4 regions of the Rheinheimera sp. UJ51 genome follow, and region 3 is predicted to be linked to each of the others. Evidence: predicted binding sites of a transcription regulator. Region 3 holds the regulator's gene; each other region holds the start of a gene.
The links. Region 3 encodes sigma-54, which starts transcription at its own class of promoters, with help from an activator protein. Its sites were predicted from a motif close to TGGCANGNTNCNTGCTT; they were not measured.
Positions count from the first base shown of each region.

Region 1: nirB (nitrite reductase large subunit NirB) is a predicted target of sigma-54. The motif match lies at 3,147-3,163, and genes of this name have one in related genera.
Region 2: LMJ53_RS02745 (PEP-CTERM sorting domain-containing protein) is a predicted target of sigma-54. The motif match lies at 3,607-3,623, and genes of this name have one in related genera.
Region 4: flgA (flagellar basal body P-ring formation chaperone FlgA) is a predicted target of sigma-54. The motif match lies at 2,431-2,447, and genes of this name have one in related genera.

Region 1 is NZ_JAJHOG010000004.1:301,538-307,166, reverse strand. Features, by position in the region: gene LMJ53_RS07355 (phosphopentomutase) at 1-465, opposite strand, end outside; gene LMJ53_RS07350 (prolyl oligopeptidase family serine peptidase) at 651-2,810, opposite strand; gene nirB (nitrite reductase large subunit NirB) at 3,320-5,629, shown strand, end outside.
Region 2 is NZ_JAJHOG010000002.1:147,486-153,114, reverse strand. Features, by position in the region: gene LMJ53_RS02760 (GbsR/MarR family transcriptional regulator) at 1-403, shown strand, start outside; gene LMJ53_RS02755 (cytochrome ubiquinol oxidase subunit I) at 422-1,798, shown strand; gene LMJ53_RS02750 (cytochrome d ubiquinol oxidase subunit II) at 1,795-2,802, shown strand; gene LMJ53_RS02745 (PEP-CTERM sorting domain-containing protein) at 2,909-3,517, opposite strand; gene LMJ53_RS02740 (TIGR00645 family protein) at 3,825-4,355, opposite strand; gene LMJ53_RS02735 (hypothetical protein) at 4,428-5,629, opposite strand, start outside.
Region 3 is NZ_JAJHOG010000002.1:352,564-358,192, reverse strand. Features, by position in the region: gene lptA (lipopolysaccharide transport periplasmic protein LptA) at 1-156, shown strand, start outside; gene lptB (LPS export ABC transporter ATP-binding protein) at 153-875, shown strand; gene LMJ53_RS03670 (RNA polymerase factor sigma-54) at 924-2,411, shown strand; gene hpf (ribosome hibernation promoting factor) at 2,437-2,724, shown strand; gene ptsN (PTS IIA-like nitrogen regulatory protein PtsN) at 2,734-3,204, shown strand; gene rapZ (RNase adapter RapZ) at 3,201-4,058, shown strand; gene LMJ53_RS03650 (HPr family phosphocarrier protein) at 4,048-4,323, shown strand; gene LMJ53_RS03645 (Na+/H+ antiporter subunit G) at 4,359-4,742, opposite strand; gene LMJ53_RS03640 (K+/H+ antiporter subunit F) at 4,751-5,020, opposite strand; gene LMJ53_RS03635 (Na+/H+ antiporter subunit E) at 5,014-5,550, opposite strand; gene LMJ53_RS03630 (monovalent cation/H+ antiporter subunit D) at 5,547-5,629, opposite strand, start outside.
Region 4 is NZ_JAJHOG010000001.1:448,839-454,467, reverse strand. Features, by position in the region: gene LMJ53_RS02080 (flagellar assembly protein T N-terminal domain-containing protein) at 1-42, opposite strand, end outside; gene LMJ53_RS02075 (LPP20 family lipoprotein) at 279-740, shown strand; gene flgN (flagellar export chaperone FlgN) at 789-1,223, opposite strand; gene flgM (flagellar biosynthesis anti-sigma factor FlgM) at 1,223-1,540, opposite strand; gene flgA (flagellar basal body P-ring formation chaperone FlgA) at 1,619-2,344, opposite strand; gene LMJ53_RS02055 (chemotaxis protein) at 2,471-3,400, shown strand; gene LMJ53_RS02050 (CheR family methyltransferase) at 3,417-4,250, shown strand; gene flgB (flagellar basal body rod protein FlgB) at 4,314-4,715, shown strand; gene flgC (flagellar basal body rod protein FlgC) at 4,718-5,137, shown strand; gene LMJ53_RS02035 (flagellar hook assembly protein FlgD) at 5,148-5,629, shown strand, end outside.

The DNA.
Region 1 (5,629 bases), on a different contig from region 3:
GTGCTCATCGCCCAGTTTTACCAAAATATCGGTGCCCGAGGCATGACAATTACCTAAGATACCGCTGATGCCTGTGCGCTGGCATAATTCTGAGATCAATTCTGGCGGGAAGCTGTCTGTTTTAGCGCTAAAATAGCCCCAATCAAATAACACCGGAACACCGGCCATTTCCCAATGACCACTGGGCGTATCTTTACCACTACTCAGCTCACGGGCATAGCCATAAGCGCCATGCAGCGAACTGGCATCGGCGACTGTCGGTGCTTTACCCTGACTGGCGGCGGTACAGGCTTTTACCAAGCCTAAACGCGCAAGGTGAGGTAATTGCAAGGCTCGTTGTTTCTGCTCGGTAAAGGTTCGGGCAATGCTGGCAAAGGTATTGGCGCCTTCGTCACCAAACTTTGCGGCATCCGGCGCACTGCCGATCCCAAAACTATCGAGGACTAAAATTACTGCTTTTGCCATCACTTACTCCTGTGCAGAACAGCCATTGTTGGCGATGTTATTTTGCCAGATAGCGCTAAGCTAACAAAATAAAAAGGGCACGCAGCTTAATACGCCACGGCCGTTTTAGCAACACCTTGGCAACTTATCGCTACTGAAAACGAAAATGGCGTCCGAAGACGCCATAACCTTTCGCCATGAAGCGCTTATTTCGGTAACTGACTATAACCCATATTAAACAGCGTAAAGCTGTAAATATCTGCGGCTTGATCAATCACCATCGCCACTGGCATACCCGCACCATGGCCTGCATTAACATCAATGCGAATAAGCTGAGGAGTGGCTTTGCTGGCTTTGGCTTGCAGCTCTGCAGCAAATTTAAACGAATGCGCAGGAACCACGCGATCATCGTGATCGGCTGTCGTAATCATGGTGGCAGGATAAGTGGTGCCCGCTTTCACGTTGTGTACCGGCGAGTAACCTTGCAGATAGTTAAACATATCGGCTGATTGCTCTGATGTACCGTAATCATAGGCCCAACCCGCACCGGCGGTAAAGGTATGATAACGTAACATATCAAGTACACCCACTTGCGGGATCGCCACTTTGAACAACTCTGGCCGCTGGGTCATGACTGCACCCACCAATAAACCACCATTTGAACCACCGCGAACGGCGGTTTTCTCTTTGGAAGTGTATTTTTCTGTTTGCAGATATTCAGCCGCAGCAATAAAGTCATCAAACACATTTTGCTTTTGTAATTGTGTTCCGGCGTTATGCCAGGCTTTACCGTACTCACCTCCACCACGAATATTGGCCACCGCATAAATACCGCCCATTTCCATCCATACCGCATTCGCTACGCTAAAAGATGGCGTTAAGCTGATATTAAAACCGCCATAACCGTACAAAATGGTGGGGTTGCTGCCATCGCGTTTTAAATCTTTACGATAGCTGATGATCATCGGCACCTTAGTGCCGTCTTTAGAGGTATAAAACACCTGCTCAGACACGTAGTTGCTTGGGTCAAAATTCACTTTCGGCTGGTTATACAGCGAGGTTTCACCCGCTTTTGGCTCAAACGCGTAAATAGAACCCGGCGTGATGTAGTTAGCAAAGCTAAAATACAGCTTATCCGCCTCTTTTTTACCGCCAAAGCCGCCCACGCTGCCTAAACCCGGTAATTCGATATCGCGCACCAGTTGGCCGTTCATATCATATTGTTTTACCTTGGCAATCGCATCGACAATGTAATTAGCGAATAAAAAGCCTGCGCCGCTACTAATACGCAGCACATGTTCAGTTTCCGGGATCAGCACTTGCCAATTTTCTGGCTGCGGTGCTTTTGCCGACACTTTCACCACTTTACGATTAGGCGCATCACGGTTAGTTGCTAAGATGAGCATGTCACCGTCACTGTCCACCAGATCCACATCTGAATCGGTATCGGTAACAATCGCAACAAACTCACTATTGGCTTGGGTGAGATCTTTCACGAAAAGCTTATTACCCGACGTCGACACCGCAGCGGACACCAGCAAATAACGATTATCTTCGGTGACCTCAGCGCCTACATAACGATGTTTCTGACCATCTAGGGCACCGAATACGACCGGATCCGCTGATTGAGGCGTGCCAAGCTTGTGGTAGTACAACTTATGCTGATCAGTCATGGCAGAGAGTTCACTGCCATCGGGTTTGTCATAGCTAGAATAGAAGAAACCGTCGTTCCCCTGCCAAGCAATACCGCTAAACTTAATATCAATCAGCGTATCGCCAATTTGTTGCTTGGTCTCAGTGTCGATAACGATCACTTTACGCCAATCGCTGCCACCTTCTGAAATGGCATAAGCGGCCAGTTTTCCGTCTGCGGAGAATTGAATATCGGCCATGGACGTTGTGCCGTCAGCGCTAAAAGTATTGGGATCTAAAAACACTTCGGCAGCGCCATCGCCTTTTTGGCGATACAACACAAACTGATTTTGTAAACCGTCATTCTTGTAAAAATAGGTATAATCACCTTCTTTAAACGGTGCGCTAATCCGCTCATAGTTCCACGATTGTTGTAATTTATCGCGGATCTGATCCCGAAATGGGATCTGTTTTAAATATGCGAAAGTACTCTCGTTTTGCGCTTTTACCCAGCTTTCGGTCTCACTGCTACGATCGTCTTCTAACCAACGATACGGATCGGCGACTTGTGTACCAAAATAGTTATCAACCACATCACCTTGGCGGCTCTGGGGGTAGTTAATTGCGCTTTGTTGCTGAGTGACAGTCACATTTTGCTCCGGGACGACATCTTGCTTAGCACCGCCGCAAGCGGTTAAGACCGCGGCTGCCAGCAAAGTTAATGCATATTTCATTTAACGTGGGCTCCATTACTCTTATTATTTAGCGCTGAAGATAGCCTCAGCATGTTTGTTTTATTCATGCAAACGGGGTAACTCTTAATATTTTTAAGCCATTGAGCTTAACAAAGTTGTCGTGATTTGCCTATTTTGCTCGCGACAGCCAACCTTTGTTTTAGGCAACTGGTCGAATTTGCGTTCAACGATAATATCCCCCCAACGGTGACCCCTATCATGTTGTGCGTTTTTTTGCTTCATGCTGGTGCCAGCCTGCACTAATTTGATGCAAATTAGCAAACTAAAGCGTGCTTAAAAAAATTAAAACTGTTTATTTTCATAGCACTAGGATTATGGCAACAATCCTGCATAGTATAAAAAGTAACATCTAAACAATTTGTAGTTGGCATCAGTAAAGCGATGCCATCACGGCAACGAAGCCCGCACACAGTGGAAACACTGTTTGCGGGCTTTTTTGTTTGGCACGCCTTTAAAGGTGCCAACTTTTATTGCACAAGGAGCTAACGATGACAGCATCGCAACATATTTTGGTCGTGGGTAATGGTATGGTTGGGCACCATTTTGTTGAACAATTGCGGGCAAAAGCGCCTACAGCAACCATTACTGTACTGTGTGGTGAACCACAATTGGCTTATGACCGAGTTTATCTATCCAGTGTTTTTACCGGTAAGGATCGTGCCGAACTCGCGCTCACTTCTGAGCAGCATTATCGAGAACAAGGCATTAAATACCACTTAAATTGCTGGGTCAGCCGAATTGAACCGCAAAGTAAAACAGTATTCACTGCCAGTGGCGAAAACTATCATTACGACAAGCTCGTACTGGCTACCGGTTCTTATCCGTTCGTGCCGCCGATCCCGGGTCATCAACAAGAACATTGTTTGGTGTATCGCACATTGGACGATTTAACGGCTATCGCGCACAGTGCTCAAGACAGCCAAACCGGCGTGATTATTGGCGGCGGTTTATTGGGTTTAGAAGCGGCAAATGCGCTAAGACAACTCGGGCTAACCACCCATGTCGTTGAATTCGCCCCCCAATTGATGGCTGTGCAACTCGATGTAGCAGGTGGCCAGTTATTAACACAAAAGATCACCGCGTTGGGCTTAGGTGTACACACAGGTAAAACCACACAAGCCATAGTTGCAGGTGACGAATGCCGCTACCGCTTAGAATTTAGCGATGGCAGCTTTTTAGAAACCGATTTGGTGGTGTTTTCAGCCGGGATCCGCCCTTATGACGCACTAGCAAAAGATGCTGGTCTGGCTATCGGAGCTAAAGGTGGCATTATCATCAATGATTACTGTCAAACATCACAGCAAGATATTTATGCCATTGGTGAGTGTGCCTTATGGCAAAACCAACTATTTGGATTAGTCGCGCCAGGTTATCAAATGGCCCGCGTAGCCGCCAGTCATCTGACCGGCCAAGCACTCCGGTTTCAGGGCGCCGATATGAGCACCCGTTTAAAACTTCTGGGTGTAGAAGTGGGGTCAATCGGAGATGCGCATGCACGCACACCAGGGGCACAATGCTTAACATATCAAGATCCCATTCGCCAAATTTATAAGAAGCTGGTTCTCAATGACAGCGGCGATAAATTGCTCGGCGCGGTGTTAGTGGGTGATACTGCTGAATATGACACCCTGCTGCAATATTTTTTAAATGCGCTGCCTCTGCCCGCAGCCCCGGAAAGCCTCATTTTACCGCAATTAAGCGCCAACACGCCGACGCTCAGCGCTGATCTGCTGCCAGACAATGCCATGCTTTGCTCTTGTCACAACGTAACCAAGGGCGATATTGTTGCCAGCATCGAGCAAGGTCATGTTGAACTAGCCAGTATTAAGCGTTGCACAAAAGCTAGCACTGGCTGTGGTGGATGCGCAGCCTTACTAAAATCTGTAGTGGATACCGAATTAACCTTGCGTGGAGTCGCGGTCAACAACCATCTCTGTGAGCATTTTGCCTATTCACGCCAAGCATTATTGCACTTGGTGCAAGTTGAACAACTGACCACCTTTGAACAGTTACTGCAGCGTTATGGCCAAGGCCAAGGCTGTGATGTCTGTAAGCCTACCGTTGCATCAATTTTAGCCTCGGTTTGGAATGAATACATTCTTGATAACAAACATGTCGCGTTACAGGATACCAACGATACGTTTTTAGCGAATATGCAAAAAGACGGCTCTTACTCCGTAGTGCCTCGCATTGCTGGTGGTGAAATCAGCTCAGCAAAATTGTTGGTTTTAGCGCAAGTGGCCGACGACTTTCAGTTGTATTGCAAAATTACTGGTGGTCAACGCATTGATTTATTTGGCGCAAGGCTAGAACAACTGCCATTAATATGGCGACGTTTGGTCGATGCCGGTTTTGAAACAGGTCATGCCTACGGTAAATCATTACGTACTGTTAAATCCTGTGTAGGCAGTACTTGGTGTCGTTACGGTGTTCAAGACAGTGTGGGCCAAGCTATTTCTATAGAGAGCCGATATAAAGGCTTGCGCTCCCCGCATAAAATCAAAATGGCCGTGTCTGGTTGTACTCGCGAGTGTGCCGAAGCGCAAAGTAAAGATATCGGGGTCATTGCTACTGAAAATGGCTGGAATTTATATGTTTGTGGTAATGGTGGTATGCGTCCTCGCCATGCGGATCTGTTTGCAACTGACCTGGATACGCCAACACTCATCCGTTATATCGATCGCATTTTAATGTTTTATATCCGCACGGCCGATCGCTTACAACGCACATCGGTCTGGTTAGAAAAACTCGAGGGAGGACTGGACTATTTACGCCAAGTGATTATCGATGACAGCCTT
Region 2 (5,629 bases), 210 kb from region 3:
TATTTCTCGTGGCAACGTCAGCATGGGTTTAAAAGAGCTGGGCAGCTGGCAGCTAGTGCAAGTGCAACATAAAGCCGGTGATCGCAAAGAATACTATTGTTGTCGTGGCAGTATTTGGGACATGGCCAATAAGGTGTTTGAAGAGCGCCGTAAGCGTGAAATGGACCCAACGCTGTCACTGCTGCGCGACATTATGATGGATGAAGCGGCAAATAAAGAAGAGCGCTTCGCACAACAACGCATTACCGAAATCCATGATTTGCTCGAAAACATTACCGACTGGACACAAAGCTTGCAGTCGTTATCGCCTGAAAAGTTAAACACCTTAATGAAGCTCGGCTCTGGTGTTGGCAAGGTGTTGGAATTTACCGAAAAGTTTCGCTCGAAAAAAGACGCTCAATAGCGTATTGCTGAGGTGGTTATGTTAGACACGTTAATTCTGTCGCGTATTCAATTTGCGGCCAATATTAGTTTTCATATCCTGTTCCCAACCATTACCATTGCCTTAGGTTGGTTGTTATTTTACTTCAAGTTACGCTTCGACTTTTCAAAGCATCCGGTTTGGATGCGCGCTTATCGCTTTTGGGTAAAAGTGTTTGCGCTAACCTTTGCACTGGGTGTCGTTAGCGGCATTACCATGTCGTTTCAGTTTGGCACTAACTGGCCTGGTTTTATGGAAACCATCGGTAATATTGCTGGGCCCTTACTGGCCTATGAAATCTTAACGGCGTTTTTTCTTGAAGCTACCATGCTCGGCATTATGCTATTTGGTTTTCATAAAGTGCCGCGCTGGGCGCATACCCTTGCCACTTTTTTAGTCGCCTTAGGCACCACCTTCTCGGCATTTTGGATCTTAGTGCTGAATTCATGGATGCAAACGCCTGCCGGTTTTGAAATGCGCGATGGCGTAGTGCATGCCACCGACTGGTTAGCGATTATTTTTAACCCGTCTTTTCCCTATCGTTTTATGCATATGTTGCTGGCCTCGGCCCTCACCGTTTGTTTCCTCGTGGCGGGTATTTCTGCCTATCGCTTATTGCGTGGCGATAATAAAAAAGCGCCGAAACTAACGCTGAAAACGGCCCTATTTACGGCCGCAATTTTAGCGCCCACCCAAGCTTTGGTCGGTGATTTTCATGGCTTAAACACCTTAGAACATCAACCGCAAAAGATCGCGGCGATGGAAGGGATTTGGCATACCGAAAAGGGCGCACCACTGGTGTTATTTGCCATTCCCGATGCTGAAACCCAGCAAAACCGCTTCGCGATTCAGATCCCCAAACTCGCCAGTTTAATTTTAACGCACGATGCGGATGGCGAACTGAAAGGCTTAAATGAGTTTGTCGGCGAGCATCCGCCCGTTGCGCCGGTGTTTTATAGTTTTCGCGTTATGGTGGGTATCGGCATGTTAATGCTGTTAGTGGCGTGGTGGAGCAGTATCAAACTGGTGCGGCATAAAACGCTGACACCGCTGCATTTAAAAGTATTGATCGGTATGACGTTCTCGGGCTGGATCGCCACCCTAGCCGGCTGGTATGTCACCGAAATTGGTCGGCAGCCCTACTTAGTATATGGCTTATTAAAAACACGTGACGCGGTAACTACCGTGCCGAGTGAGCATGTCGCGCTAACCCTAGGCTTATATTTAGTGCTGTATGCCGTGTTGCTGGTGCTCTATATCAAAACGCTGTTCTGGTTAGCCAAGCGTGCGGTAGAAGTAGAAGAGTATGATCTGACGATGCCAGGTTTACCTGAAAACGCGCCAGCCACTGACAAAGCCACAGGAGCTTCAGCATGATGAATTGGTTAACGGCAGAACATTTGGCCCTGGTTTTTGGTGGCCTAACGGCCCTGTCGATTTTACTCTATGCCATTTTAGATGGTTATGATTTAGGTGTCGGCATCACCCTACCTATGGGCAACCAAGCTTGGCGCGATACGGCCATTGCCTCGATTGGCCCGTTTTGGGATGCCAATGAAACTTGGCTCGTATTGGCGGTAGGTTTGTTACTGGTTGCCTTTCCCGCCGCGCACAGCGCTATCTTACATGCGTTATATTTGCCCACGGCCATGTTACTCATCGGCTTAATTTTACGCGGTGTTGCCTTTGACTTTCGGGCTAAGGTAAAAACTCAGCGTAAAGTGTACTGGGATTACACCTTTAAAGCCGGATCGCTGTTAGCAACCTTCAGTCAGGGCTTTATGCTGGGCATTTATGTGATGGGTTTACAGTATCATACGGGCAGTATTATTTTCGCGTGCTTCAGCGGTCTGTGTGTTACGGCCGCCTATGCGATGATTGGTAATGCCTGGCTGATTGGCAAAACCAGCGGTGAACTGCAACTGCATGCCATTAAGCACTGTAAAATAGCGGGCGTGTTAACGCTAAGCGGGATCTTGGCGGTGAGCCTGATTAACCCTATGGTCAACGCTAACGTGTTACAAGTGTGGACTGAACCGCCATTAGCCTATTTCTTTGCTGCGATCCCGTTGTTGTGCTTTGCCATGTTTGTTATTGGTTATTTGGCCTTAAAACGTTTACCACTGCCAAAAGATGCCGGTGCTTGGTTGCCCTTTGCCATTTGTAACGTGATTTTTATCAGTAGTTTTATCGGTTTAGCCCTAAGTTTCTATCCGTTTGTCGTGCCAAACCAAATGACGCTTTATCAAGCAGCCAGCTCGCGGGAATCGCTACTGATTATTTTCTTTGGCGCAGTAGTGGTGATTCCGGTGATCGCGGCCTATACCGCAGTAGCCTATTACGCCTTTAGAGGTAAAGCAGACGGCTTAAAGTATTATTAAATGCCGCCGAGAACACGCGGCCTTTAGAATATTTAAAGGGCGTTTGAAATGAAAAAAACCAAAAGCTGTTTACAGCTTTTGGTTTTTTAGTAAAACAAGGTAAGGATTAAGCTTTACGACGACGAGTAGCGCCCAAACCTAATAAACCCAAGCCGATTAAAGCAAGAGTAGTCGGTTCTGGTACTGCAGTAACGTCAGCGCCTCTTGGGATCTCATTGCTTAAAAATATACCATTGCCATTATTCAAAGAGCTAAACTGAACGAGTGGAGAGCCGCTATACACGTCAAAATTTAAAGCACCACCGTTTGTCTTAAACACTTGAAAATTAAAGGTCTCTCCCGCAGCTAAGGTAAAATCCAAACCATCAAGATAACCACCCGTAACATACGAAGTGAAGTCACCAGCAGCATTTATTGAGTCATATGTACCTGACTCAAATGAGTGAAAACGAAATGGGCTGCCATTGGGTAATTCAATATTACCGTATATTTCTTGAACACTACTAAAAGTCCAACGGATAAACCAGTTAGTATTATTATTCCAAATGTAAAAACTATTAGCCGTTGAAAGATTAGCATTCCTTGCAAGAGCAGTACCTGCTGAATTCCAAGTCGAAGAATCGGCACTGATTAAACCGGCATGAGCTGACGAGACCGGTAGAAAAGCCGCTGAAAGGGTAAATGCTAGCGAAAGTGCTAATACCTTAAGTTTCATCTGTACTCCAAATATCATTTGATGGGTCATTATTCACGATTAAGAATTCGAGGTTGTTTAGAGATGGCAAGAAACAACACTAAAAAACAATGCAAAATAAATGCCAAAAATTAAACAGTTGATTTTTAAGAGTTTAAAAAAAGAGGTCTAACCAGACTGTAAAAAAAGCTGTCACTTTAGCAACCCGTTAGACAAAGTAACTACACATAAACCGATCCTAATAAATAGGTCTACGCGTAGCTACTTAGCCTGGATTATACAAAAACCTAGTTAACTCAACGCTGTTATGTCGATTACCGGCTAAATGTTATAGTTTACTGTTTTCAACACTCACGGCTTTTGCATCAGGCTTATCACGCAAAATTTTATCTAAGTAACCCATCGCAAAAGCCGACAACACAAAAGTAATGTGGATCAATAAGTACCATTTAATCTTATCGTTATCGATAGATTCGGTATTCATAAACACTTTTAGCAAATGAATGGACGAAATTGCAACAATAGACGCCGCTACCTTGTTTTTCAGTGAGTTAGAGTCTAACTTACCCAACCAACCTAACTTGTCATCATGGCCGTGTAAGTCGAGCCGCGAGACAAAGTTTTCATAACCTGAAAACATCACCATCACCAACAAACCACCGACCAAAGCAATATCAATTAAGCTTAGGGTGATCAGGATCAGTTCTACTTCTTTCATGCTAAAAATCATTGGGATAACATGAAATATTTCCTGAAAAAACTTAATGGCTAATGCCATTAAACATAAACTCAAACCCAGATATATCGGCGCCATGATCCAGCGCGTGCCATACATCAGTCTTTCAAAGTAACGTTCCATGCAATTTCCTGTTTATCGGTTTAAGTAAGCTGTCGCGCATGTAAACACGAGCGACGGGCAACTGCGAGCATTTTATTCCCAAGCAATAGAAGACGGCAACTTCGGCGTTGACAACAAACTCATAAAACGCTGCCAGCGCTCATCTTCAGAGCCGGCTTGCTCGATATAGTTCTTCACTAAATCCTTGCCCCAATTGTAGTTGATCACATAAGCGCCATAGGTATCAACAAACCGGATGCCTTGCTTGGCTTCTGCTTCACTTTGCAACAAGTAACGTTGGCGTAAGCTTTGTGCCGTTGCCGCATCAATTTCACCATTGAGGTATAACCGCGCAATTTCATTACCGGCATAGCTTAGTTGAGCCATTAACTTTAAAAATTGCTCATACTCTGCAGCCAACGCAGCATCTAAGCCCGCTAACGGATAGAGCACATCACGCTCGAATTGCATCTTTTGCTCACCAGGGAACGCCATACTAATGCCATAGTTTGCCGTACCTTCCGCGATTAACGACTGCGGACTAAATAAGGGGTAAACGCTAAATTCGACCCACTGTAACTCGTTTTTTAATTTCTGTTCTAACAATGCATTGTAGGTGTGATGCCCTGGATACCCTTCATGACACCCCAAGTCGACCGCGCGCGAGATATCAATGGGCCGCTCAATATTAATTTGGATCAGACTATAAGCCGCACCTTGATACCAGTTATAGCCACTCCAAGGTTTGTCTTCGACAAACTCCAACGTAAAACGCTCCTGCTGGGGTAAATCTATGCGACTGAGCGTGCGAGCCTGACACTCCGCTATCGCCCGCTCAAAGACCTGCTGTTGTTTATCTTGCGGGATCACAAAGCCCGCGCGGTATGCAACCACTCGCTCGGTTAAATCCCCCTCGCCTGGCACTAGCGCATCTAGCTCGGCTAAAACAGTATCAAAACTGGCCAAATCACGTTGCGGCGGCAAGGTGTCATACAATTGTTGTGCTTGTTGCTCAAAACTGGCCCGCTCGCCCGTTGCCAGCGTTTGCGCATGGCTGACTAAGGCCGTTAATTGCGTAATTAAATAGTGCTGGCGTAATCGTAGCTGCGCATCCGTTGTACTTAACGCCCTGATTTCAGCCTGTAAAGCACTGCCCGCAGTGGCAATCTCTGCCGCTGATTGCGCAGCCGTTTTGGCCTGTTCTGCCCATTCGGCAGGGCCATAATAGGCATCGACATAACTTTTATCATGCTCGCCCAGTGCCAAAACTAAACTGACATAACGCTGAGCCAAAG
Region 3 (5,629 bases):
ACCTTATCGGGTAATGCCGAAGTAATGCAAAGCGGTAGCTTAGTGCGCGGTGCCGTGATCCGTTACAACATTGAATTACAACAATTAAGTGCTGAAGGTGAGCAAAATCGTCGCGTTACCACGATTTTCACCCCAGAAAACAAGGACACTCCATGAAGTTAGTGGTCTCGCACCTCGCCAAAAGCTATAAAAGCCGGCAGGTAGTGAAAGATGTCAGCTTAGAAGTTAATGCAGGGCAAATTGTCGGTTTATTGGGCCCTAACGGTGCAGGTAAAACAACAACCTTTTACATGATTGTTGGCTTAGTTCCCTCGGATAAAGGCACCATTACCCTCAACGAGCAAGATATTACTTTTGCTCCTATCCACCAACGTGCCCGCGCCGGCATTGGTTATTTACCGCAAGAAAGCTCGATTTTTCGTAAATTGACCGTGCATGAAAACTTATTGGCCATTTTGCAAACCCGCAAAGATTTAAGCACGCAACGCCGCGCTGAAATTGCCGATGATTTATTAGAAGAATTTCATATCGGTCATATCCGCAACAGTTTAGGGATGGCGTTATCTGGTGGCGAGCGTCGTCGGGTTGAGATCGCACGGGCGTTAGCCGCTGATCCCGCTTTTATTTTATTAGACGAACCGTTCGCTGGGGTTGACCCAATTTCAGTACTTGATATCAAAAAAATCATTCAACACCTCGCCCAACGTGGCATTGGTGTTCTCATTACTGACCATAATGTACGTGAAACGTTAGATGTTTGTGAAATCGCTTATATTGTCAGTCATGGCGAACTGATTGCAGCGGGCTCTCCGCAAGATGTTCTCGCAAATCAGCAGGTGCGTGATGTATACCTAGGTGAGCAATTCAGGCTATAGTAAAGAAGATAGAACGCAACTGCGCATTCAGGAGAGAATTACAGGTACATGAAGCCCTCTTTGCAACTCCGCCTAGGACAACAGCTTACCATGACGCCACAACTGCAACAGGCGATACGCCTATTACAGTTGTCTACCATTGAGCTACAGCAAGAAATACAGGAAGCGTTAGACGCGAACCCGTTACTCGAAGGCGACGATGATTTCGAACGTCAGCCAGATGAGGTTGATCACAGCCTTGGCAATATCAATCGCGATACCCTTGACGATCCACGCAACAAAAACTCAGAGCAAAAAGACGTAGCCGATCGCGATACCAGCGATGATCTGAATCAACAAAACATTCAAGAAGATTTACCGCTAGATAATAACTGGGATGACTTAGTCAGTGCCGCTCCAGTTAGCAGTGGCAACATGCCTGATGACGATATGGTGTATCAGGGTGAAACCAGCGATACCCTGCAAGATTATTTACGTTGGCAAATGCAACTCACGCCCTTTTCTGAAATCGACCGGGCTATTGCTGAAATCATTATTGAAGCCATCGATGACAATGGTTTTTTAAGTATCAGCTGCGAAGAAATACTCGACTCACTGCAATCTAACGAAGTCGAGGCCGACGAAGTTGAAGCCGTGATTAAACGCATTCAATTATTTGATCCGGTCGGGGTCGGTGCTCGTTCGGTGCAAGAGTGTTTACTGGTGCAATTACGACAGTTTGAGCCAACGACACCCTATTTAAATGATGCAAAACAAATTATTAGCAACTATACCGAATTTTTAGCGAATAGAGACTTTCGTTCTTTGATGCGCGTGACTAAACTCAAAGAAGAAGAGTTAAAGGAAGTCATGCAGTTGATCCACAGTTTAAATCCACGGCCGGGTGCGGATGTGATTAAACAAGAGCAACAGTATGTTATTCCTGATGTCACGGTGACAAAAGTAAAAGGTCGCTGGCAAGTCGAATTAAACGCTGATGCTATGCCCAAAATACGGATCAATCAGCAATATGCGGCGATGAGCAAAACCGCTAAAAACACCGCTGATACGCAATTTATTCGCTCGCACTTGCAAGAAGCTAAATGGTTTTTAAAGAGCTTAGAAAGCCGAAACGATACTTTGCTTAAAGTAGCCAATTGCATTGTGCAGCAACAACAAGCCTTTTTTGAGCATGGTGAAGAAGCCATGAAACCAATGGTGTTGAATGATGTTGCAGAAATGGTCGGTATGCATGAGTCGACGATCTCACGCGTCACCACCCATAAATATATGCATACACCGCGTGGAATTTTTGAACTTAAATTCTTTTTCTCCAGTCATGTTAGTACAGAGAGTGGTGGTGAATGTTCTTCCACTGCCATTCGCGCCTTTATTAAAAAATTGGTGGCGGCAGAAAATCCGGCAAAACCGCTCAGTGACAGTAAAATGGCGGAGATTTTGTTAGAACAAGGGATAAACGTGGCTAGGCGAACTATCGCTAAATACCGCGAATCGTTGTTTATTCCGCCGTCAAATCAACGAAAGACCCTGCTGTAAGTGTCTTAACTAAAAGGAAGAGTCTATGCAAATCAATTTAACAGGCCGTCACGTCGAAATTACCGAAGCCTTAAAAGATTATGTCGAGAATAAATTTGCTAAGCTAGAGCGTCATTTCGAGAACATTAATAATGTACATGTCATCTTAAACGTGGAAAAATTACAACAGATTGCCGAAGCTAAAATCCATCTCACCGGTGGTGAAGTGTTTGCGGTGTCTGAGAACGAAAACATGTATGCTGCGATTGACCAGTTAATAGACAAACTCGATCGGCAGGTCATTAAACACAAAGAAAAACTGTCACGACACTAAGACATTATTATGAATTTAAACGCGATGTTAGCGGAGAACTGCACGAAAAGTGCAGTTCTATTTAACAGTAAAAAACGTATCCTCGAATATATCGCCGAACTGGCTCACCAGCAGCTTCCCGAACTATCCGAATACACGATTCTTGAAGCCTTAATGACCCGTGAAAAACTCGGTTCAACCGGCATCGGTGGCGGCATCGCCATTCCTCACGGCAAACTTGACTGCGTAACCCAACCGATATTGGTGTTTGTGGTCAGTAAAGACCCTATCGCGTTTGATGCGATAGATAATCAAGCTGTCGATATTTTTTGCGCTATTTTAATACCCACGGAGCAATGCCAAACGCACCTAAGTACGTTATCCGGTATTGCCAAACTGTTAAGTCAGAAAGATTTAACCAAAAAAATCCGCCATGTCGAGTCAGATGAACAACTGTATCAGCTACTCCTCGACTATAGCCAAAAAACAGGTGAGTCATGAAACTACTCGTCGTCAGTGGCCGCTCAGGCTCTGGCAAATCGGTTGCTCTGAGAGTCATGGAAGATCTCGGCTATTACTGCGTCGACAATCTCCCGGTTAATCTATTACCGACTCTGGCAACTGCAGTAATGGGCCAATATGAACGCGTTGCCGTGAGTATTGATGTGCGTAACTTACCGGGCGATCCCGATGAGTTATCAGACATTTTGTCATATCTGCCGCGCAAGCTGGAACTGACGATTTTATATTTGGATGCGGATCACACCACGCTAATTAAGCGCTTTAGCGAAACGCGTCGCTTGCATCCGCTATCCCATCAAGCGATGTCGCTCGATGAAGCCATTTCGCGTGAACAACAGTTATTAGATCCTATCTCTAGCCGCGCCGATTTATATATCGATACCACTGAACTGAATGTGCATCAGTTGGCCGAGCAATTACGTGAGCGGATCTTAGGCCAAAAGACCGGCCGTTTAGTGATACTTTTTGAATCCTTTGGTTTTAAATATGGTATTCCAAAGGATGCCGACTTTGTGTTCGATGCGCGGTTTTTACCCAACCCACATTGGGAGCCGGATCTGAAACCGCTCACTGGTATAGATCAGCCTGTTAAAGATTACCTCGCTTCACAAGACGTGGTGGCAAAATACACGTGGCAGATCAATACCTTTATCGCCAGCTGGTTACCTCATCTCGAGCGTAACAATCGCAGCTACTTAACGATAGCGATTGGTTGCACTGGTGGCCAGCATCGTTCTGTGTATATCGCACAAAGCCTAGCCGAAACCTTCCGCAGCCAACGCGAAGATGTACAAATTCGCCATCGGGAATTAGTCAGACATCATGGCCGATAAGTTAGCTGCAACAGTCACGATTATTAATGCTCTGGGCCTACACGCACGTGCCGCCACCAAGCTAGTGCAGTTAAGCCAGCAATTTGATGCCAAAGTAGAATTAGTGCAAGAAGATGGTAAAACAGCAGATGCCGCTAGCGTACTGGCCTTGTTGATGATGGCCAGTAGTAAAGGTAAAACCTTGACAGTGACCACCGAAGGCCCTGACGCTGCTGAGGCATTAGAGGCGATCACTTTATTAATTAATACCGGTTTTGGCGAATAGCGTAAAGCCTGTGCTTTACGCTATTGTTAGGTTGTTTAGGGTAAATTCGATTTAATATGCGAACGGCTGCTGTTTTGTAACTGTCCTCGCTTCAATTCTTGCTCACCTGTAGTCCGCGCAATCGCCTCAGTGCGATGATGTAGCGCGGCTTTAATAAGCATATGTGCACTGATTGGCGCGGTGATCAATAAGAAAATAGTAATCAACAATTCATGCACGCTGATCTCACCGGGTGTCGCACTAAAAAATAACATCGAACCTAACAAAATACCGCCCATGCCCAAGGTGGTTGCCTTTGTTGGCCCATGTAAGCGCATAAAAAAATCGGGCATCCGCGTTAAACCAATCGAGCCAATTAACACAAAGCTGCCACCGAGTAATAAAAAGAAGGCAATTGCCCATTCTATCCAATTTTGCATACTGTCTCCTATTCGATGATATCGCCACGTAATAAAAACTTACACACGGCCACCGTACTGACAAAACCTAACATGGCAATTAATAACGCGGCTTCAAAATACAATGAGGTGCCCATCAGCAAGCCATATAAGATGATCAGGGCGATGCTATTAATGTACATGGTATCGAGCGCTAGGATGCGATCTGGCAAGCTTGGGCCACGTACTAAACGCCATAGGTTAAGTATCAAAGCCAAACTGATCATACCAAAGACTAAAAAGATAACATTCTCTAACATTGAAAGATCTCCTTTAGCGGGGCTTCATAGCGCGATTTGATCGAAGCAATCAGCTCTGCTTCGTCTTCTAAATTCAGCACATGAATTAACAACCAACGCTGTTTTACTTCTTCACCTTCTGCCAGCATTTCTTTAGTCGGGTAAATGTCCGCGCTTACCGTGCCAGGGGTCATCGACACGGTACTGGCTAAAATGGTGATAGGCAGTTCATGCTGTAAATCCAGCGGCACCCGCACAAAAGCGGGTTTTAACCGTTTAGTCGGCCCTAAGATTAATACCGCGACCTGCGCATTTGCGGTAACAATATCCATCAAAACCATAAGAATATAACGTAGCGCCAAAATGGGGCGTTCAATCAACGGCTGAGGATCTCGGAACTTAGCACTGATCCAAGGGATTAATAACGCCAACACGAAACCAAAAAACAGATGCACTGGCGCGACACTTTGATTGAGTAGTAACCATACTAAAAACAACAAGACGCTGCGATAGGGTGTTGGCAACCAGCTGTAACGAGGTTGTAATCTCATTGAGCACCTCCAGACACGCTAGATTCAAGTAAAATCGTGGAAATCGTTTGTGACACATCTTCAAGCTGCACCGCTGCCG
Region 4 (5,629 bases), on a different contig from region 3:
GGCAAGCCCGAACAAGAGGGTGGATAGAATGCGTATTCTCATAGTCTGCCATCGTGTGAATTTATTGATTAGGTGTAAGCGCCTATTTCATTGTTTGCTTAGCGTAAGCTAAGCACCGGCGTTACAACGTATCTACTACTAAGGTACAAGCAAATAATGTGCCGAACTGGATCTTTGTAATGACTGGCGCGAATTTTGCTTAGGTTTTGATATCAGAAAAGCGTTGGTTTAGGCAGCGCCCGCTATCTGCCTTACTTGCCGTGACAGGATGGGTTATTATGATAAAGAACTTAAGCGCAGTTGTGATCCTTACAACATTAACAACAGCTTGCGGCCAATTGGCTGATAGACATATTGAATATCAACAAGAAACGCCACTGGCTTTCCCGGTGATCACGGCGCTAGGCGCAGCGCCAATATCAGCACAACCGGGTGCGAGTGACAGCCAGCGTATGTTAATGGCGATGCGGGCCTCTAAATTAGAAGCTTATCGAGAATTAGCTGAGCGGGTTTATGGTCAAAGAATTGACAGCAAAAACACCTTAAGTGCCATGGTCGCGCAAAATGATGTGTTAGAAGCGTCAGTGCAAGGTGTGATCCGCGGTGCGCGGGTAGTGAAAACCTACGCGGTTGAAGATACTTATATTACCGAGCTATCGCTGGATTTTGCCGAGGTATATGCAACCTTGCAGCATACCGAGCCGAAGCAAAGTATTCGCAGTGTACGTTATTTGTGGTGATGGCAAGGCCTATTAAGCGCCAATAATTGCTTAATAGGTAAAGTTGGATCAAGCTTTTACGCCGCTGCCTTTACTATCTACAGCCGGTTTGCCTTTGTTGGTGTAGGTTAAGCCGGACTTACCGTTCGCTGATAAAATCTCATGCTTTAATCGACCTAGCGTTAACTGGCTGTGTTCTAAAACCTGCTGGTTAACGGCAGTTTGTTGTTTGCACTGCGCCAATAAATCATCCAAAACAGCAATACGCTCATCAAACCAAGAGTGTTTGCGTTGCTCTGCCAGATCTTCAGATTGGCTGAGTGCCGTATCGGTTTGTTCAATTTGTAGCAATAAGGTATTTTTTTGTTCGATGATGTCGTTTAAACGCGGTACATCACGTTCGGTAACCGCTTTAAGCTCATGTTCTAGCAACAACAAAAGCGCAGATAAATGCGCTTGTTGTTGGTTCAGGCAGGTGAGGGTGGCGCTTTGTGCTGTATTCATTAGCGGTCGAATAAATCGCCCTCAAATTGCATGATACGCTTAGCTAACTGCTCAACATTAATTTTGTATTTGCCTTCAGCAATGGCCTGTTTAATTTTATCGACTTTCTCTTGATCGATACCGCTACTGTTACTGGCCTTTTCTTGCAATTTAGAAAATTGCTGAGCCTGCGGTGTAATAGAAACCGAATCTTGCTTTTGCGTTGCCTGACTACCGGCATTTTGCTGCACAGTAGTTTGTTGGCGCTGCACCAGTTGATCATTTTTATCTGTTTTAACCTGCGGAGTATTTTGCAAGTTATTAATATTAATCGCCATAATAGAACCTCTTCACCTAAACTTTAGTCCTTATGCTTAGGTTAACGGCCGCTACAAAGAAAACTTTAGGTTTATTTTCTAAAATTTTACTTGAACTTGATTAACCCCAACAACCTCTGCTTGAATACTGCGCCCAGATTGCTGGTTTCTCACGGTAACTATAGCACCTAGGGTACCATCTTGCTGTACCACGCCAGTGGCAGTAACAGATAAACCGCTGTTATTAATTTCTATTGTAACAATATCACCCCGGCATACAAGACAAAGATCTTGAAGGTTGATAATTTGACCAACACTCAGGCTGCGTTTATTTTTACTACCAATAATCTCAGCCGGTTGCTGCACAATATTACCCCGAACTAAGCGTCGCTCACGGCGCTCAATTTCTAGCATATCGGCCGTGATAGCCGTTCCTGGAGAAATATTTTGCCGCATCACCACTAAATCAAGATACTCGGTGATCCTAGCTGAGATAAACAACTGCCAAGCCACAGGGCTGTCACAGCTTAGTTGCACGGTGGTTTGGCGCGGATTGTAGCTTGCCGGTAAACTAAATTGCAGGGCATTAGCACATTCTTTATCACCAATCCGAGTATCCAAAGGGGTCACGCTTACCTCAGTATCTGCTGACAGTTCGCTGGCTAAGGTGTTTTTTAACCAATTTTCTGTCAGGGTCGTTAATTGCTCGGGACTATAGTTTGCTAAGGTATTTTGCTCGGCAAAAGCCGATGCACTCAGCGTTAAACCTAAGCACAGTGCCTTGATTAAAGCGGTGGTATTACGAAAATTTTCATACTTTTTCATAGGGTTTGTCTATGCTTAACTAATAAAGGGCTATAACATACCTGAATCATGTATTGACGCCGATTTTCTGACACTTAGAACCAATCATGCAAATACCACGCCTAAGGCTGAAGTAAGGAAACCCAGATGTCCAGTATTCTAGATTCCGTCAACCAACGCACCCAACTTGTGGGTCAGAATCGATTGGAGTTATTGCTGTTCAAGCTTGCTGGACGCCAGCGTTATGGCATTAACGTGTTTAAAGTGCGTGAGGTGTTGCAATGTCCGCGTTTAACCAGCATGCCCAAACGCAACAAGTTTGTACGTGGTATTGCGCACATTCGTGGTCAAACCATATCGGTCATTGATTTGAGCTTGGCTATCGGCGGGCGAGAAATTCAAGATCTATCCACCGCGTTCATTATTATTTCTGAGTATAACCGCTCGGTGCAGGGCTTTTTAGTTAGTTCAGTTGAGCGAATCGTTAATATCAACTGGGAAGCCATCATGCCGCCACCAAAAGGCACCGGTGGTAAGCAAAGCTATTTAACGGCCGTGACCGAACTGGATAAAGAATTAATTGAGATCTTAGATGTTGAAAAAATTCTCGAAGAGATTTCACCCTCACCGACAATGATCCACGATGAAACGGTGTCGAAAAGCATTGCAACTGATTTAGGTGATCGAATTATTTTAATTGCCGATGATTCTACCGTGGCGCGTAATCAGGTGAAACGGGCATTAGAGCCATTGGGTGTAAAAATGCACTTGGTCAAAAATGGCCGCGAAGCGCTGACCTACCTGCAACAATTAAGTGAACAATGCCAACATTCGATTACAGAAAAAGTGGGTTTGCTGATCTCTGATATCGAAATGCCGGATATGGATGGCTATACCTTAACGGCGGCTGTGAAAGCCGATGTGAAACTGCGACAGTTACATGTGATTTTACATACCTCGTTAAGTGGCGTGTTTAATCAGCAAATGGTACAAAAAGTGGGGGCTGAGGATTTTATTGCAAAGTTTAATCCCGATGAGTTAGCGCAATCAGTGCAAAAATGGCTCCACGTTGAATAATTGGTAAGGGTCATGCGTGCAGAATAAGCAGTTACAAGAATCGGAATATCGGCAATTTCGGGATTTTCTCGAGCAACAGTGCGGTATCGTGCTGGGTGATAATAAGCAATATTTGGTTAAAAGCCGTTTAACTCCCTTAATGCAACGTTTTAGCCATGGCAGTTTATCTGAGCTGGTTGCCAAAACCATGAGCCCGTTTGAACGACAGTTACGCTCAGCCGTGATTGACGCCATGACCACCAATGAAACCTTATGGTTTCGTGACAACTACCCGTATGAGCTATTAAAGAATCAATTATTGCCGGAGCTGGAAAAAACTTGCCGCAGCGTCAAAATTTGGTCAGCGGCCAGTTCATCGGGGCAAGAGCCTTATTCTATTTCAATGACCGCGCTAGAGTTCCAGCAAAGCCGACCAAATGCCTTTCCTGGCGGGGTGAATATCCTCGGTACCGATATTTCTAATACGATGCTGGAGCATTGCGCCAGAGCCGAGTACGACGGCTTAGCCTTAGCGCGTGGTTTATCACCTGAGCGGCGCACGCGGTTTTTTGAAGATACCTCTAATGGCATGATGCGCGTTAAAGATAACGTGCGTAAAAGAGTGACGTTTCGGCATCTTAACCTGTTAGACAGTTATACCCTGCTAGGAAAATTTGACATCATATTCTGTCGTAACGTATTGATTTACTTCTCTCCTGAAGTGAAAGCGAAAATAATTAAACAGTTTGCTCAGTCATTAAACAGTAAAGGCTATTTAATCCTCGGGGCCTCAGAGTCATTATCAACCATGAATGAAGACTTTGACATGCTGCGTTGTAATCCTGGCATTATCTACCGCAAGAAATCTTAACTCTGCATCTTGGCCTGCTTTTTGCTTCCTCAAATTAAGGTTACAACATGAGGTGGCAAAAAAATGGCAATCAGTTTAGACAAAGCCTTTGGCATGCACGAACAAGCGTTGCTGGTTCGAGATCGTCGTGCGCAAGTGCTGTCAGAAAACGTCGCTAACGCTGACACTCCTGGCTACAAAGCTAAAGACATCGATTTTCAGCAAGCGCTGGTGAACGCCCAATCTCGGCAACGCAGTTCCATGCAGCGGACGCATGATGGGCATTTCCCCATTTCAACTGCAACCCGGCATGAAGTGAAGTTTCGCAATCCAGAACAAACTGACACCGGCGATGGTAACAGCGTGGATATGAACCGCGAGCGTAATGCCATGATGCAAAATGCCATCGAATACCAGACCAGCCTACAATTTTTGAATAGTCGGATCAGTGGCTTGAAAAAAGCACTGACAGGAACAGGACAGTAATTATGAGCTTATTTAAAGTGTTTGATATTGCTGGCTCTGGCATGACCGCCCAGTCAGTGAGAATGAATACCACAGCCAGTAACATTGCCAATGCGAATAGCGTTAGCAGTAGTATCGATCAGGTTTACCGTGGTCGTCACCCGGTGTTTGCCACCGAGTTTGCGCAAGCGCAGCGGCAACAAGATGCCGGCTCTGGCGTTAAAGTGCTGGGAATTGTCGAATCTGACGCGCCACCGAATGTGGAATATGCGCCCAATCACCCGTTGGCGGATGAAAATGGCTATGTCTACAAGCCCAACGTCAACATTATGGAAGAGATGGCGAATATGATTTCAGCGTCTCGAGCCTATGAAACCAACGTACAAACCGCAGATGCCGCAAAACAAATGTTAATGCGCACCTTACGGTTAGGTCAGGGGTAAGGAGTAACGCATGACAACCATTAATACAAATTCTGCGCTAGAAGGGATGTACTGGGATACTGAGAAAAAAGTTGCCGATAAAAACAATGGCGCTTTAACGCAGTCTGACTTTTTTGCTTTGTTAACTCAGCAATTAGCTTATCAAGACCCGACCAAACCGGTAGAAAATGATCAGATGATCGCGCAGATGACCAACTTTACCATGGCCGATGGTATCACCAAGCTTAATGATAACTTTAGTAGCTTGGCGCAAAGCATGTCGTCTAATCAAGCCTTGCAAGCCTCATCACTAGTAGGGCGCAGTGTGCTGACACAGTCTGACCAATTAGTTTTCACCGGTGAGTCGCTCTCGCGTGGCCAAATAAACCTGGAACAACCAGCGGATAACATGAAAGTGATTATCACTAAACCCAATGGCGAGCTAGTTTCTACATTTAGTGTAAATCAACCGCAATTGGGTAAAAACGAGTTTGCTTGGGATGGCACCAATCA